DNA from 4 places in the Pseudomonas sp. LjRoot71 genome. Region 1 is predicted to be linked to each of the others. Evidence: predicted binding sites of a transcription regulator. Region 1 holds the regulator's gene; each other region holds the start of a gene.
What was found. Region 1 encodes FliA, which starts transcription of late flagellar genes. Its sites were predicted from a motif close to CTAAAGTTTNNNNNNNNNNNGCCGNTAA; they were not measured.
Positions count from the first base shown of each region.

Region 2: ACSQ17_RS10670 (methyl-accepting chemotaxis protein) is a predicted target of FliA. The motif match lies at 1,811-1,838, and genes of this name have one in related genera.
Region 3: ACSQ17_RS20115 (methyl-accepting chemotaxis protein) is a predicted target of FliA. The motif match lies at 1,719-1,746, and genes of this name have one in related genera.
Region 4: flgM (flagellar biosynthesis anti-sigma factor FlgM) is a predicted target of FliA. The motif match lies at 1,837-1,864, and genes of this name have one in related genera.

Region 1 is NZ_CAXURA020000001.1:598,842-602,983, forward strand. Features, by position in the region: gene ACSQ17_RS02900 (chemotaxis protein CheA) at 1-510, opposite strand, end outside; gene ACSQ17_RS02905 (protein phosphatase CheZ) at 523-1,311, opposite strand; gene ACSQ17_RS02910 (chemotaxis response regulator CheY) at 1,331-1,705, opposite strand; gene fliA (RNA polymerase sigma factor FliA) at 1,813-2,559, opposite strand; gene fleN (flagellar synthesis regulator FleN) at 2,556-3,386, opposite strand; gene flhF (flagellar biosynthesis protein FlhF) at 3,465-4,142, opposite strand, start outside.
Region 2 is NZ_CAXURA020000001.1:2,247,456-2,251,597, forward strand. Features, by position in the region: gene ACSQ17_RS10660 (DUF3047 domain-containing protein) at 1-537, shown strand, start outside; gene ACSQ17_RS10665 (FAD-dependent oxidoreductase) at 576-1,649, shown strand; gene ACSQ17_RS10670 (methyl-accepting chemotaxis protein) at 2,031-3,536, shown strand; gene ACSQ17_RS10675 (NADH:flavin oxidoreductase/NADH oxidase family protein) at 3,518-4,142, opposite strand, start outside.
Region 3 is NZ_CAXURA020000001.1:4,264,361-4,268,502, reverse strand. Features, by position in the region: gene ACSQ17_RS20125 (transglycosylase SLT domain-containing protein) at 1-591, opposite strand, end outside; gene ACSQ17_RS20120 (TatD family hydrolase) at 829-1,653, shown strand; gene ACSQ17_RS20115 (methyl-accepting chemotaxis protein) at 1,845-3,311, shown strand; gene ACSQ17_RS20110 (acyl-CoA thioesterase) at 3,362-4,142, opposite strand, start outside.
Region 4 is NZ_CAXURA020000001.1:3,466,929-3,471,070, reverse strand. Features, by position in the region: gene ACSQ17_RS16300 (chemotaxis protein CheV) at 1-914, opposite strand, end outside; gene flgA (flagellar basal body P-ring formation chaperone FlgA) at 988-1,746, shown strand; gene flgM (flagellar biosynthesis anti-sigma factor FlgM) at 1,904-2,248, shown strand; gene ACSQ17_RS16285 (flagella synthesis protein FlgN) at 2,334-2,801, shown strand; gene ACSQ17_RS16280 (flagellar brake protein) at 2,881-3,630, shown strand; gene ACSQ17_RS16275 (TIGR04282 family arsenosugar biosynthesis glycosyltransferase) at 3,633-4,142, opposite strand, start outside.

The sequences.
Region 1 (4,142 bases):
AAATTCGCTGTCGGTAATATCCCCTGCTGGGGCTTGGGCAACTGCCGGTTCGGGTTCCGGCTCCGGTTCGGGTTCAGGTTCGGCTGCCGGCGCTTCAGCCTGCATCAACTCATCAGCACTGGCTGGCTCAGCCAGACGAGCCAATGCTGCCAGCAATTCAGGCGTCGCTGGGGTCAGGTCAGTTCGCTCGCGGACTTCACTGAACATACTGTTGACGGCATCCAGTGCTTCTAGCACCACATCCATCAATGCGGAGTCGACGCGCCGCTCACCCTTGCGCAGGATGTCGAAGACGTTTTCTGCGATATGGCAGCATTCCACCAGCTCATTGAGCTGGAGAAAACCGGCACCACCTTTAACGGTATGGAAACCGCGAAAAATAGCGTTGAGCAGATTCATGTCGTCCGGGCGGCTTTCAAGCTCCACCAACTGCTCGGACAGTAATTCAAGAATCTCGCCGGCCTCTACCAGGAAGTCCTGGAGGATTTCTTCATCGGCGCCGAAGCTCATATAGACGTGCTCCTAAAATCCCAGGCTGGAAAGCAGGTCGTCGACATCATCCTGATTCGATGCGACGTCTTCACGCTTATCGGCATGAATCTGCGGACCTTCACCACGGGAAGGCTCTTTTTGTTTTTCTTGTTCGGCACGGAGCAACTCATGGTTGTGTTCAATGCCGGCAAACTGGTCCACCTGGCTGGCCATCAGCACCAGTTTCAGCAGGTTGCTCTCAACTTCGGTGACCAACTGCGTGACACGCTTGATCACCTGCCCGGTCAGATCCTGGAAGTCCTGAGCCAGCAGAATGTCGTTGAGGTGAGCAGATAACTTGGCCCCATCGCGCTCGCTACGAGCAAGGAACAGTTCGACGCGCTTGGCCAGTTCACGAAAGCCGTCAGCGCTCATTTCGCGGCGCATGAAACGGCCCCAATCAGCACTCAGGCTCTGAGCCTCGTCGCTGAGATCATTGACCAGCGGCGCACTCTGCTCGACCAGATCCATGGTGCGATTGGCCGCTTTCTCGGTCATGGTCACAACATAGTTGAGCCGCTCGGTGGCATCGGTGATTTGCGACACTTCGGTAGCGTGTGGCACACGCGGGTCAAGCTGAAAATTGACGATAGCGTTATGCAACTCACGGGTCAGCTTGCCAACCTCGTGATAGAGGCCGCGATCACGCGCCTTGTTGAGTTCATGAATCAGCTGTACCGCTTCACCAAAATTGCCCTGTTCCAGGCTGTCGACCAATTGGCGAGCGTTGTGTTTCAGGGTCGACTCAAGGTCGCCTTGAACGGAATCTTTATGCTCCATAGCACCCTCATGGCAGACATCAGCCGTTGACCCGCTCGAAGATCTTCTCAATCTTCTCTTTCAGCACCTGGGCAGTGAACGGCTTGACCACATAGCCGTTAACCCCAGCCTGAGCTGCTTCGATGATCTGATCGCGCTTGGCCTCGGCCGTTACCATCAGCACCGGCAGGGTTTTCAGACGATCATCCGCGCGTACGGCGCGCAGCAGGTCAATCCCGGTCATGCCGGGCATGTTCCAGTCCGTTACCAGAAAATCGAAACTGCCGCTTTGCAGCATCGGCAAGGCCGTGGTGCCGTCATCGGCCTCGGCGGTGTTGGTGAACCCCAAGTCACGCAGGAGGTTCTTGATGATCCGTCGCATCGTTGAAAAGTCATCAACGATGAGGATTTTCATGTTCTTGTCCAAGTCGACCTCCGTACAGTCCCAAACGCACCCAGCAACCTGTGTACGCCTTTAATCGTGAAACCGGCCCAGATATCAGCGAGTGCCGCAACCGCCACTCAGTGTGCGCGCCACTCGCCCAAACGGGCGCGTAAACGGGCGGCACACTGACTGTGTAGTTGGCTTACGCGTGATTCGCTAACCCCCAGTACTTCGCCGATCTCCTTAAGATTTAATTCTTCATCGTAATATAGCGCTAACACCAGGCGCTCGCGCTCCGGCAGGTTGGCGATGGCATCGGCCAAGGCTGCCTGAAAGCGTTCATCTTCCAGATCACGAGAAGGTTCGAGGTGGTTGCTGCCAGCGTCTTCACCCAGCCCACCATGCTCGCCGTCCTGCAACAGGTCGTCGAAGCTGAACAGGCGGCTGCCTAAAGTGTCGCCAAGAATGCCGTAGTAATCCTCGAGACTCAATTGGAGTTCGGCCGCAACCTCTTGATCTTTAGCATCTCGGCCCGTTCTGGCCTCAATTACTCGAATGGCATCACTGACCATGCGGCTGTTGCGGTGCACGGAACGGGGGGCCCAGTCGCCTTTACGTACCTCGTCGAGCATGGAGCCACGAATGCGAATGCCAGCGAACGTCTCGAAACTGGCACCTTTGCTGGAATCGTATTTTTTTGACGCTTCGAGCAGGCCGATCATCCCGGCCTGGATCAGGTCGTCGACCTGCACATTGGCAGGCAGACGCGCCAACAGGTGATAGGCAATGCGTTTGACCAGAGGCGCATAGCGCTCGATCAACTGGTGCTGGGAGTCCTGCGCCTGTGCCTTGCTATACATACGAAGTCCAGAGGCTGCTGTCATATGGCCGTGTCCGCGATCGGTTGGTGCACCAGACGCTCAACGAAAAATTCCAGGTGACCGCGCGGATTGGCCGGTAACGGCCAGGCGTCGACTTTCTGGGCTATCGCCTTGAACGCCAACGCGCACTTCGAACGCGGGAAGGCTTCGTAAACCGCGCGCTGCTTTTGCACGGCCTTGCGCACTGACTCGTCATACGGCACCGCACCTACGTATTGCAGGGCAACGTCAAGAAAACGATCAGTCACTTTAGTCAGCTTAGCAAAGAGGTTGCGGCCTTCCTGCGGGCTGTGGGCCATATTGGCCAGGACGCGAAAACGGTTCATGCCGTGGTCACGGTTGAGCAGTTTGATTAGCGCATAAGCGTCAGTGATTGAGGTCGGCTCGTCGCAGACCACCACCAGCACTTCCTGGGCCGCGCGTACAAAGCTGACCACGCCATCACCAATACCTGCTGCCGTGTCGATGATCAACACGTCGAGGTTATCACTAATATCGCTGAACGCCTGGATCAACCCGGCATGCTGCATCGGTGACAGCTGCACCATGCTCTGAATGCCCGAAGCCGCCGGCACGATGCGGATGCCGCCCGGCCCCTGCAGCAGCACATCGCGCAGCTCACATTCGCCACTGATAACGTCTTCCAGGGTGCGTTTGGCACTCAAACCAAGCAGCACATCGACGTTGGCCAAGCCCAGGTCGGCGTCCATCAGCATCACCCGGCGGCCGAGATCAGCCAGGGCCAATGCCAGGTTCACCGAGACGTTGGTCTTACCGACGCCACCTTTGCCGCCGGTCACCGCAATCACCTGTACGGGATGCATACCCATATTTTCTACACACCTTGTCTAACTTCGACTGGAGCCACTCGGCCGGCTACGCGCGGTTCAATTGCAACAGCCTGGCGCTTAACTGACACGCCGTGCGGGCTGCTGATAAAGGCCGGCAAACATCTCCGCCATCGTATCCTCGCTTGGATCTTGGGTCGCCTGCAGCCCCACGGCCCGGCTGACCAACTGATGACTGCGCGGTACCTGCAGATCATCGGGAATTCGTGGCCCATCGGCGAGATAGGCTACCGGTAGACGCTGGCTAATAGCCAGCCCTAAAACCTCACCCAGGCTGGTGGCTTCATCCGCCTTGGTGACAATACAACCTGCCAGACCACAGCGCTTATAACTATGGTAGGCGGCTTTCAGCACTTGGCCCTGACTGGTAGCGGCCATTACCAGATAATTTTTTGCATTGACGCCACGGCTGGCCAGCGTTTCCAGCTGCATACGCAGCGCTGGATCGTTAGCGGGCAGGCCGGCGGTGTCAATCAGCACCACACGCTTGCGCGCCAGCGGGGCCAGGGCTTGGGTCAGGGACTGGCCAGGATCGACCAGGGTTACCGGGACATTGAGAATACGCCCGAGGGTCTTGAGTTGCTCTTGAGCGCCAATGCGATAGCTGTCCAGGCTGACCAAGGCGATGTGCTGTGCGCCGTATTTGAGGACATAACGCGCAGCCAGCTTGGCCAGGGTGGTGGTCTTGCCCATACCGGCCGGACCAACCAGGGCGATCACCCCGCCTTCGTCCATCGG
Region 2 (4,142 bases), 1.6 Mb from region 1:
GATGCCGCAGCCGGTGGCCTGCTGCATCCGCTGGACCTGCCCGGCGATCAGCCCTGGCAACTGAGCTGGCAATGGCGCACCGAGCAGACGCTGAAGCAGGCGCGCTTCGCCACCCGCGAAGGCGACGACTACGCCGCGCGGGTTTATGTGCTGCTGGATTACCCGCTGGATTCGCTGAGCTTTGTCACCCGACAAAAGCTGCGCCTGGCGCGCACCTTCTTTGACCCCAACCTGCCAGCGGCGACCCTCAGCTATGTTTGGGACAATCGCGCCGCACCCGGCACCCACGCGCGCAGCGCCTACACCGAGACAGTGGAAATGCAGGTGCTGCGTGGTCCCGAAGCACCATTGGGGCAATGGCTCAGCGAGTCCCGCGACCTGAACGCCGATGCCATCGCCGCCTTTGGCAGCGCACCGCGCAGAATTCTCGGCGTGGTGTTTGCCGCCGACAGCGACAACACCGGCGAATCCGCCGACAGCTATTTCGCTACCCCGCTGCTACAGCATCCCCTGACAGACGACAGCACAAGCCCGTAGCATAACGGCACATCGTTTTGAGCCATGGGTGCCTGCGTTTGAACCATCACTACGACCTCCTGCTGCTCGGCGCCGGCCATGCCCACCTTGGTGTGCTGCGGCGCTGGGCGTTGATCGAACGACCACCGGGGCGTATCGCATTACTCAGCGCCGGGCCGGTGGCCTGGTACTCGGGCATGCTGCCGGGGCTGCTGGCTGGGCGACACAGCGCGGCGGATTGCCAGATCGAACTGCAGGCGCTGTGCCGCGCGGCCAAGGTCGAGCTGATCATCAGCCCGGTGGAAAGCCTGTCCGCCGCCCAGCAACAGGTGCAACTGGCCAATGGCCAAACCCTGAATGCCAGCTGGCTGTCGCTGAATATCGGCGCGCAGGTTGGCGCACCGCCCCAGCAAGGCGACGCCATGCAGACGCTGGCGGTCAAACCCTTTGCCGAGTTTCTTGCCCGTTGGCAACGCTGGCAGGCCGCACCACAGCCCCTGGCGATTCTCGGCGGCGGCGCGGCGGGGGTTGAGCTGGCGCTGGCCTTGGCCGGGCAGGTGCCGCAGCTGGCGCTGTTCTGCGCCGGCCACCTGCTCGATGGTTTGTCGGCTGGCGTGCGCTTGCGCGCCCTCGGCCATCTGCGCCAACGCGGCGTGTGGGTGCGTGAGGATTGCCCGATCAGCCGTATCGAAGGCGACTGCCTGCTCAGCGGTGACGAACCGGTCTGGCGCGGTCAACGCTTGTTGCTGGCCAGTGGGGCAAAGGCCTTTGCCTGGCCTGCACACAGCGGTCTGGGCTGCGATGAGCAGGGCTTTGTCTTGATCGCGCCGACGCTGCAGAGCTACACCCACCCGACGATATTTGCCGCCGGCGACTGCGCCAGCTTGCCCGGCGCGCGCAAGAGCGGTGTCTATGCCGTGCGCCAGGGCCCGGTGCTGGCGGCCAACCTCAACGCCGCGTTGCGTGGCCTGCCGCTCAAACGCTACCACCCGCAACGACAAAGCCTGGCGCTGCTGGCCACCGGCGATGGCGGCGCGCTGCTGGACTGGCATGGGCACAGTGCCGGTGGCCAGTTCTATGGCCGCTGGAAGGATTTTCTCGACCGCGGTTTTATCCAGCGCCATCGCCTTTGACGGCGCGTTAGGGTCTACTGCACAGCATTAAGGCAGTGCGCGAAACAGGCCCTTAGGGATTAACCCACCTGCGACCAAAGTGCCATGGCCGCGAACCGCCATGGGTGCTCGAATCAACCTCCCACCAAAGGTTGGCCGCAGGGAGCGACACCCGCTATGGTCTATAGATTCGCCGACAGCGGCCGATTGCCTGAGCAGGTATATCCGGCTGCACGCACGCAGGTTCCAGCAGGCATGGCCCGCCCATACAGCAGCGGCGCGCCACTGGCAGTTTCTGGTGTTGGCTCGACCAGAATAAAAATAATGAGGTTTGTCATGCGCTCTGCGTTTATTTCCTACCCCAAGGCCTGCCTGCTGCATGCCATCGGGCTGGCCGGGTTGATGGCGGCCTATCAGCAAATACAAGTGCCCTGGTTTATCAGCATTCCGTCCTTTCTGCTGCTGGCCCTGTGGCCCTGGCTGGGCCCCTGGCAGCGCCAGCATGAAGAACTGCCGGCGCAGAGCGACGCCGCCAACGACGCCTTCAGCAACCTCAGCCAGAGCCTGTCCCAACAGACCTGCCACAACGCCCTGGCCGCAGCCGAAGTGGCCCACGCCGCGCAGCAACTGGCCGGCAAACTGCACTCGCAGCTAAGTGCCACCGAGCAGATCAACCAGGCCGCCGAGGCCATCACCCACACCGAACAGGACAACGCCCAGCGCGCCGAACAGACCCTGCAGGCCGCGCAGACCGTGCGGCAGAACAGCAGCAGCGGGCAGCAGGAACTGCGTCAGGCGATCGATGCCATGCAGCACCTGAGCGCGCAGACCGCCACCAGCCGCGAGCTGATCGACGGCCTCAGCAGCCGCACCGAACAGATCGAGAAAGTCACCCAGGTGATCCAGTCGATTGCCAGCCAGACCAACCTGCTGGCGCTCAATGCGGCTATCGAAGCGGCCCGCGCCGGTGACCTGGGGCGCGGTTTTGCGGTGGTCGCCGATGAGGTGCGCAACCTCGCCGGGCGCACCAGCAGCGCCACCGAGGAAGTCGGGCAGATCGTCAGCGATATCCGCCAGCAGAGCGCGGCGGTGGTCAGCCATATGCAACAGCAGGCCGAGCAACTGACCCAGGCCGCGCAGCAGGTCGAGCACACCGGCGAGCAGTTGCAGGGCATTGCCGCACTGGCGGTGGACGTGGAGAACCAGGTCAGCCAGATCGACAGCGGCACCCGCCATAACCACGAGCGCCTGGCCGAGCTGTCGGTGGCGGTCAGCCAGTTGCGCGGCGATGTCGGCGACAGTGAAGGGCAGACCCGTCAGCTCAGCAGCGCGGCCGAGCGTTTGGTCGCTCAGGCCGAAAGCGTCAGCGAACAGCTCGCCGAAGTGGGCCTGGATGACTATCACCAGCGCATCTATGACCTCGCCCGCAACGCCGCCGCGCAGATTGCCGCGCAATTCGAAGCGGACCTGCACAGCGGCCGGATCAGCACCAGCGACCTGTTCGACCGCCACTACCAGCCGATTTCCGGCAGTTTCCCGGCCAAGTACAAGACCCGCTTCGACAGCTATGCCGATCAGGTGCTGCCGGCCATTCAGGAGCCGCTGCTGAGCCAGCACGAAGGCCTGGTATTCGCCATCGCCTGCACCGCCGAAGGCTATGTGCCGACCCACAACGCTGCGTTCAACCACCCGCCCTGCGGTGACCGCGCCATCGACAGCGTGAAGAGCCGCAGCAAGCGCCTGTTCAACGACCGCACCGGCATCCGCTGCGGTAGCCACCAGAAGCCGCTGCTGCTACAGACCTACATGCGTGACACCGGCGAGCTGATGCACGACCTGTCGGTGCCAATCACCGTGCAGGGCCGCCACTGGGGCGGCCTGCGCCTGGGCTACAAACCCGAACCCTGAGCCGCCATTAGACGTTTGTACTGACGGGTGCGGCGGGCGCTTTTCAGCTGCTCCAGCAGCAGCGCGCGCAAAGGCGATACCTGTGGGTTGGGGCGGCGACCCCGGCTGAGCTGGCGCATCTGGAATTTCACCACCGCCATATAGGCCAGGGAGGCAAACGCCTTGTTCTTCCAACGGATCGCTGGCAGCTCGGCGCTGCTCGGCTGCCCGGCCTGCCACTGCTTGGGCAAGGCCGGTTCAATCGCCAGGGCCGTGGCAATCCCGGCCATGGCCACACCGCTGGCCAGTACCTGCTCGACCACCGGTAAACGGCGAATGCCGCCAGTGACCATGACTGGCATCGTCGCCACAGCGGCGATCTCACCAGCAAATTCCAGGAAGTAGGCTTCACGCGCCAAGGTGCGACCGTCGCGGGCATCGCCCTGCATGGCGGGTGCTTCATAGCTGCCACCGGACAGTTCGACCAGATCCACCGCCTGCCCATTGAGCAGCTGCACCACGCGCTTGGCATCGGCCGCATCGAAACCGCCACGCTGGAAGTCAGCCGAGTTGAGTTTGACCGCCACGCAGAAGCTCGGCGCGACCACAGCACGCACCGCCTTGACC
Region 3 (4,142 bases), 3.7 Mb from region 1:
GGCCAGGGTCGGATCGACCCATTCGATGATGATCGGCGAACGCTTGCTGTCGATCAGCTTCTGATTGAGCAACCGAATCGCCTCGCCGGCCACGCTGCCAGCGGGCAGCGCCAGGCTGCGTCCGGAAAGTTGCTCAAGGTTCTGGTAACGCCGATTACCCTGGCGGGCAACGATGATCAGCGGCACATCCTGGCGAATTGCAGCACTGGCGCTGAGCTTGCTGCCACGCGGCATATTAAGCAGTTCACCGGGAGCGACCAGATCCCCTTCACCGCGCTGCAGAGCGGCCAGTAACTGGTCCTTGGCCCGTGGAATAAGTTTCAGCTTGAGGCTGCGGCCATCGCGCGCGTTGCGATTGAGGTACTGCTCGAAGGCCCGCAGGCGGTGGTATTCGACGCCGATACTCTGACCTTTGACTTCGCCCGAGCTGTTACGACTCTGATTGACCAGCACACGCAACTCACCGCTGCTGCGAATGCTCGCCAGGTCACGGGCAGCCTTGGGTTGCTCGATTTCCAGCGGGCCAGCCACACGCGCCACCGCTGTGCAGGACAGCAGCAATAGGCAGCAGGTGAGTAGCACTCGCAGCATCAAGGCTCCAGGACAAAAATGGCCGACAGATCAATCCAGCAACCCCGGACAAACCTGCCGGGCGGCATACAACTGACCGCTCGCGCGGGGCGCGGAGGTTCGCACAGCCCACCCATGGACGCCAGCCAGTTATTACATACAACATCACGTATACGATCTAAATATATGTATTGGTTAGCTTTTTAAATCGATAAAAAAGCTCTGCTATGCTGCCCGGTCAATTCAGCAGGTAGCACCATGCAACTCATCGACATCGGCGTCAATCTGACCCACCCAAGCTTTGCCGAACAACGCGAAGCACTCCTCACCCGTGCCTATGCGGCAGGTGTGCAGCAGATGCTGCTGACCGGCACCAACCTCGACGAAAGCCGTCATGCCCTGGCGCTGTGCCGGCAGTTGGATGACGGCGGCACCCATTTGTTCAGTACCGCTGGCATTCACCCTCACGACGCCAGCAGTTGGAACAGTGACAGCTATGCCGAACTCAAGGCCCTGCTGGGTGACGCCAGAGTCCGCGCTGTGGGTGAGTGTGGCCTGGATTTCAACCGTGACTTTTCCCCCAGGCCGCAGCAGGAGCAAGTACTGGAACAGCAACTGGCCCTGGCCGTGGAGCTGCAGTTGCCGGTGTTTCTGCATGAGCGCGATGCCGACGAGCGCCTGCTGGCGATCCTGCGCCACTACCGGGATCAGCTGCCGGCCGCCGTGGTGCATTGTTTTACCGGGGAGAAGCGTGCGCTGTTCAGCTACCTGGATCTGGACTTGCATATCGGCATCACCGGCTGGATCTGCGATGAGCGGCGCGGCAGTCACTTGCATCCGCTGGTCAGGGAAATTCCACGCGGCCGCCTGATGCTGGAAAGTGACGCACCCTTCCTGCTGCCACGCAGCCTGCGCCCAAAACCGAAGAGCGGTCGCAACGAGCCGGCCTTTCTTGTGGAAGTGCTGCGCGAGGTGGCCCTGCACCGTGGGGAAACCGAGCAGATACTGGCCGCCCACACCAGCGCGGCGGCACAGGCGTTCTTCAACCTGCCCCATCTGGAGGGTGTTCAAGCATTGGTCTGACTCAAGGCATATTGATGAGGATCAATGCGCTTGGTTGGCGTTGCTTGATACTGATGGCACTTTGCCTAAGGGTTTGCTGCCTTGTGCCTAAACCCGAAGCGCTTTGCGCCGATAACAGGCTTATCGATATGCCTCGATAAGCCCGAGCCAACCGGCAATGGCCAACCCACCTCCGCAAGGAAGAGATGTGCATGAGTCACTGGATTAGCGATCTTTCCCTGAAGTACAAATTCTGGGCCGTCAACGCCGTAGCCTTCTTCACCACCCTGCTGCTGGTGCTCTACGCCATCAATCTGGAGCATCAGGCGCGTCACGACGCAGCCAAACTCGCCGCCCAGCAGCAGGCCCGCCTGCTCAGTCAGTGGCCGGCAGAGCAGGCCTTGCCCAGTGGCGACAACCTGCTGAGTTTTGCCAACGGGCAAACGCCACGCCTGCCGGATAACCAGGGCAGTGCCCTGGCCAATACACGTGGCTGGATCGAACTCAATGGTAGCGGTGGGCTGATCGGCGCAGAGGTGATCACCCGCCAGGATGGTCAGCGTCTGGCCGTCACCGCGAAGGCACCCAGCCAGGTGGAGATATTCTTTGACCGCGCGCCCAGCTATGCGCTGGTGGTTGCCCTGTTGATGCTGCTGCTTCTGACAGCCTCGCAGCTGCTGATCCGTTTCCTGCTCAGCCACCTCAACACCCTCAAGGACGTGATGCTGCAAGTGGAGAAAAGCGGCGATCTGAGCGCTCGCGTTCCCCTCAACAGCCGCGATGAGGTGGGCCAGATGGCCAGCGCCTTCAATGCCATGCAGGCTGGTTACCAGCGTGTCGTTGGCATCGTCGCGCAATCGGCCGCGCAGCTGGATGAAGGTGCCGAGCGCATGGCCGGCAGCATGCGTAACGTACGCCAGGGCATGCTCGATCAGCAGAGTGAAACCGAACAGGCGGCCACCGCGATCAACGAGATGTCCGCCACGGTGCACCATATTGCCGAACACACTGCCGATACCCGCGATCAGTCGAAGAACGCTGAGCAACTGGCCCGCAGCGGCCAGCAGGTGGTCAACCGCGTAGCCCTGTCGATCTCCGGGCTGTCCAGTGGCGTGCAACAGACCGCGCAGATGATCGAGCAACTGGCCGCCGACAGCCAGAAAATCGGCGGCGTGGTCAGCGAAATTCATGGGATCGCCGAACAGACCAACCTGCTCGCCCTTAACGCAGCGATTGAAGCCGCCCGCGCCGGTGAAATGGGCCGAGGTTTTGCCGTAGTGGCTGACGAAGTACGCAACCTGGCCAAGCGCGTGCAGGACTCAACCGACCTCATCACCCAGATGATCAATACCCTGCAAAGTGGCACCCGTGATGCCGTGGACTTTATGCAAGACAGCTCGATCAAGGCAGATGAATGCGTCAAGCAGGCGGATGAAGCCGGTCAGGCGCTGGTCGCCATCACCGAATCCGTAGCGCATATGCGTGAAAGCAACACACAGATCGCCGTGGCGGCCGAACAGCAAAGCCAAGTCGCTGAAGAGATGAACCGCGCCGTGATCCGCATCCGCGATGTCACCGAGCAGACCGTCGGGCAGACCGGCGAATCGGCGCAGACCAGTGCCAACCTGGCCAGCCTGGCCGGCGAACTGAACAAAGCCATCCGCCAGCTTAAGCTGTAGAGGGCCAAACGGTTGTTGCCGTTGCTCTCTGCAACGGCAACAACCGGCGTTTAACCAAACACGGCTACCGTCTGCCGGCTGATGGCCAACAGCTCACCACCGGCTGTCCACATCGCCGCTGCCACATGGCCGTAGCCATCACGGGCATGCTCGATATGCGCGCGATACAGGCACCAGTCCTGCGTTGTCAGCGCAGTCATAGGCTGCACGAACTCGATGGTCCAGGTCAGCGTACTGCCGGGCGCCGGCGCACTCAGGTGCGGCAACACGGCGGGTGGCCAGGCATCGACCAAGGCCAGCAGATGGGCCTCGTTGACCGCTTCGACCGTTTCCTGATCACGCAGACGCACCCAACCGCCCATATCCCGCGATGGATTGCCGCTGAACGGCATGCCGCCGAAGGCCCAGCGCATGGCCAGGTGGCGGGTGAATTCAGGGGTGACATTGGGGATATACGGCAACTCCTGGCAGGCTTCCACTGCCTTGGCTTGCGGGGCTGGCTCAGCCGCGACCGCGATGCGCGACTCACGCCCAGCGCCGAAGCTGCCCTGGACGATGGTCACCACCTGGCCATCCTGCACCGCACGGCCGAGCACCTGACTGACCGCCTTGCCTTCACGCAGCACTTCCACCTCAAAGCGCACCGGCACATCCGGCGCCGCCGGGCCAACAAACGTGATAGCCAGGGAGCGCGGCGGTCGCCCACTCGGCACCTGGGCACGCATCGCTTCATACACCAGCGCAGCCACCAGGCCACCAAAACTGGCGCGACCCTGCCCCCACTGCGCCGGGATCGACACGGCCTGCGGATTGTCACGCACAGCCTGAAGC
Region 4 (4,142 bases), 2.9 Mb from region 1:
TTGATGCGGTCAGCTACCCGTGCGGCCAGGTCATCGGGGCGAAACTTGGCGAGAAAATCATCCGCGCCCACCTTCTTGACCATGGCCTGGTTAAACACGCCAGAAAGCGAAGTATGCAGGATGATGTGCAGCTTTTGCATACGCGGATCGGAACGAATCTCCGCAGTCAGGGTGTAACCATCCATCTCGGGCATTTCGATATCGGAAATCAGCATGAGGAATTCCTCCTCCGGCTTCTTGCCCTCCTCGACCATCGCCTTCAGGTAATCCAGAGCCTGTCGACCATCATTTAGCGCAACCACCTCCACGCCGACGGTTTCAAGGCAGCGCGTCACCTGCTTGCGTGCAACCGATGAGTCGTCGCAGGTCAGCACACGTTTGCTCACGGCACGGGCCTGGGTACGGGCATCAAGCACACCTTCGGAGATCACCTCGGAGGTCGGCGCCACTTCTGCGAGAATTTTCTCGACATCGATGATCTCGACCATCTTGTCATCCAGATGAGTCACCGCCGTCAGGTAGTGATCGCGCCCAGTGCCCTTGGGTGGCGGATGTATCGACTCCCAGTTCATGTTGACGATGCGCTCGACCGAATGCACCAGGAAACCCTGCACCTTGGTGTTGTACTCGGTAATGATCACAAAGCTGCTGTCGATATTCGCCAGCGGGGTGTTGCCCGTAGCCATGGACAAATCAAGAATCGGAATGGTGCCGCCACGGATATTGGCCACACCGCGAACAACCGGACTGGATTTGGGCATGATGGTGAGTTTCGGGCACTGCAGCACCTCTTTCACCTTGAATACGTTGATGCCGTACAACTGGTTGCTGTTCAGACGAAACAGCAGCAACTCCAAACGATTCTGGCCAACCAACTGAGTTCGCTGGTTAACCGAATCCATCACACCGGCCATACCCAAACTCCTTATTTGAGTAACAGATTGCTGTCAGCGTAGCAGGCGGCACGCGCCTTGCTATCTAACCCATATGAACACTGAAACGACAACTAACCGACGCTCACTGGCAAAGTGCCGCTACTGGCTGGCAGTTGTACCCGCTTTGCTGGCACTCGGCTATAGCAGCCTGGTAAGCGCCGAGGCGACGCGGCCTGAACAACTTATCGGCGCTGGCGAAGTTTTTCTTGAGCAGGCGGTGAGTGATTATTTACAGCGTAGCAACATCGCCGGTCGTCATGAGATTCAAATCAACCGACTCGATCCACGTCTACGCCTGCCACTGTGCGGGCAGCCCCTGACAACCACTCTGGAAAGCCCCGCCGAACCGATTGGCCGCGTCACATTGCGCGTGCGCTGCGATGGCGACACGCCCTGGACGGTGTTCGTGCCCGGCCAGGTGCGCCTGTATCGGCAGGTGGTGATCGCCAGCCGCCCGTTGAAACGCGACAATCTGCTGACAGAAATGGATGTGCTGCTCGCCGAACGCGATGTCGGCCTGCTCAACCAGGGTTATCTGACGGCCCTACCTCAGGCCATCGGCAAAAAATTGACGCGCCCACTGCTACCGGATCAGGTACTTGCCCCCGTTCACGTGCAAATGGCCGAAGCGATACGCAAAGGCGATCAAGTGGTGATCAGCGCACGCAGTGGTGGGATCAGTGTCCGCATGCCCGGCGAAGCGCTCTCGGACGGCACTGTTGGCAAGCAGATCAGCGTGCGTAACCAGCGCTCGAATCGGGTTATCAGAGCGCGAGTCGTCGGCCCAGGCCAGGTCGAAGTTGCGATGTAGGCATGAATCTTGACTAAACTTTGTGTATCAACCGAGCTGACGATTTTCCACACTGTGTTTAGACTGTTAGCTGACGCACACTTTTTTGCCCTAAAGTTTTTCCAGGCAGCGCCGACAAGCTAGGCAAGCGTCCAAACACTGTTCGAGGTTTTGCATCATGGTCATCGATATCAACCGGCTCAACAATGCCGCAACGCCAGCCAATTCGGGGCGTGCCGGCAGTGCTCAGGCAGGTGGCCAGAATGAAGCCATCGGCAACAAGCAACCCAGCAATGTGCCAAACCCGACCGCACAGGCACAACAGGCCGGCAAGAGCGGCGAATCGGTACAGTTGAGCCGCGATGCTCAGCAATTGCAGAAAGTCAGCGAAAAACTGCGCGACCAGCCCACCGTCAACAAAGAACGCGTGGCTCAGCTCAAACAAGCCATTGAAGATGGCAGCTATCAGGTCGACAGCCAACGCGTTGCCAGCAAACTGCTTAATTTCGAATCCCAGCGCTAGTCACAGGGCTGCGCTGGGGGTATTGGTCGCCCAACGGACATTTCCTGCACACGCAATGAATGCCGTTACCCCCTAAGAGCCCGCAATGCACGATACCAAGCTGCTTGAACTGTTCATCAACGATATCGGCACCGCCGAGCAGTTGCTTGAACTCATCGACACTGAATTCCAAGCCCTCAGTGATCGCGACCTCCCCCGCCTGCAAAGCATTCTGACCGACAAGCTGCCACTGCTGACCTTGCTCGACCAGCACGGCAAGGAACGTAGCCAGTTGCTCACCAGCCTCAGCCTTAGCCCTGATCGCAACGGCTTGCAGGCCCTCGCAGCACAGTCCGAGCAGGGCAGCCTGTTGCTTGAACACGGCGATCAGCTAAGCGCACTGCTGGAACGCTGCCAGGCCGCCAACCTGCGTAACGGCCGCCTGATCCGTTCCAGCCAGGCATCAGCCAACAGCATGCTCAGTATTCTGCGTGGCAACGAGACCCCGAGCCTCTATGACAGCCGTGGCAGTGCCGCTAGAATCGGCCAGCAGCGCCCGCTCAGCCAGGCCTGAAACCTATAAAGGCACAGGGACATGCTGTCATATAGCCAGTATGCTAGTGCCATAGCATTTGCTCGGAGTGTAATGGACCGTGCCCAGTCCTTTTAGCCAGGAAGATGGCCCGCAACCCCCCAAGGTGCTCAAGACACCGGTGGAAATCGTGGCCAACCTGCGCCAACTGCAACAGAACCATGACCCGCTGATCATCACCTTTGAAGAACGCAATCAGCGCTTTCAAAGCTATGTGATCGAGGTTGACCGCGACAAAAACCTGCTGATTCTCGATGAGCTGGTGCCCAATGACGGCGAGCGTTACCTGGCCAACGGGGAAACCTTCAATGTCGAAGCCTTCCGCGACGGCGTGCGCGTGGCCTGGAAGTGCGAGCAGAGCGTACGCATTACCGATCATGAAGGCGCGCGCTGCTACTTCAGCACGATCCCGCCGGAAATCACCTACCACCAGCGGCGTAGCGCCTTCCGCGCGCCACTCAAACAAGGTGAGCTGATCAAGATCGAACTGGCCGGCGACAAGCTGCGCACAGCCATCACCGGGCAGCTGCTGGATATCTCGGCAACCGGCTGCAAACTGCGCTTTCCCGGCAATATCAGCAGCAGCCTGCAGGCTGGCCAGGTGTATGAACGCTTCACCGCGCGCTTCCCCTTTGGGCCGATGACCACCGCCGTCGAAGTGCGTCATGTGCAATATGAAGACAAGCTGGACATCACCTTTATCGGTGCCCGCTTTCACCGCATCAACGGCCAGGAACAACGCCTGGTAGAACGCTTTGTCTACCAGTTGCAACGCGAGGCACGTCGCTTCGACAGCGACGGCCTGTTCTAGCCCTAAATCAGGATATTCAGCGCCGCCAGGCGCGACAGGTCCTCGGGTCGATCCACATCCCACAACGCAGGCAGCAAGGCCGGATGCCAATTCAGCTGCTGCAGGCGTTGCAGGGTCTGGTCGAAGACCTGCTCAGTGCCCCACGGCATGTCACTGAACAGCGTCGGCGCCATGCTCCGCAACCCCAGCAGCACATAACCGCCATCCTCAGCCGGACCAATTACCACTGGATGCTCCTGCAAGGCGCGGCAAGCTGCCTGCAAGTAGATGCCGTCAAGGGCCGGGCAATCATTGCCAATCAGAATCACCGCATCACTGTCCGCCAGCCCCAGGGTCGCGATACGCCGCATGCGCTCCCCGAGATCCCCCTCAGGCTGCTCGACCAGAGTCCACCCCTGCAGATCGGCCAAGGCCTGCAACTCGGCACTGGGCAGATCATCGAGCCACAGGAAGCGTTCACTAAAACCACTGGCCGGCAACTGCAAGGCGCGCTCCAGCAGGAGTTGCTGCAA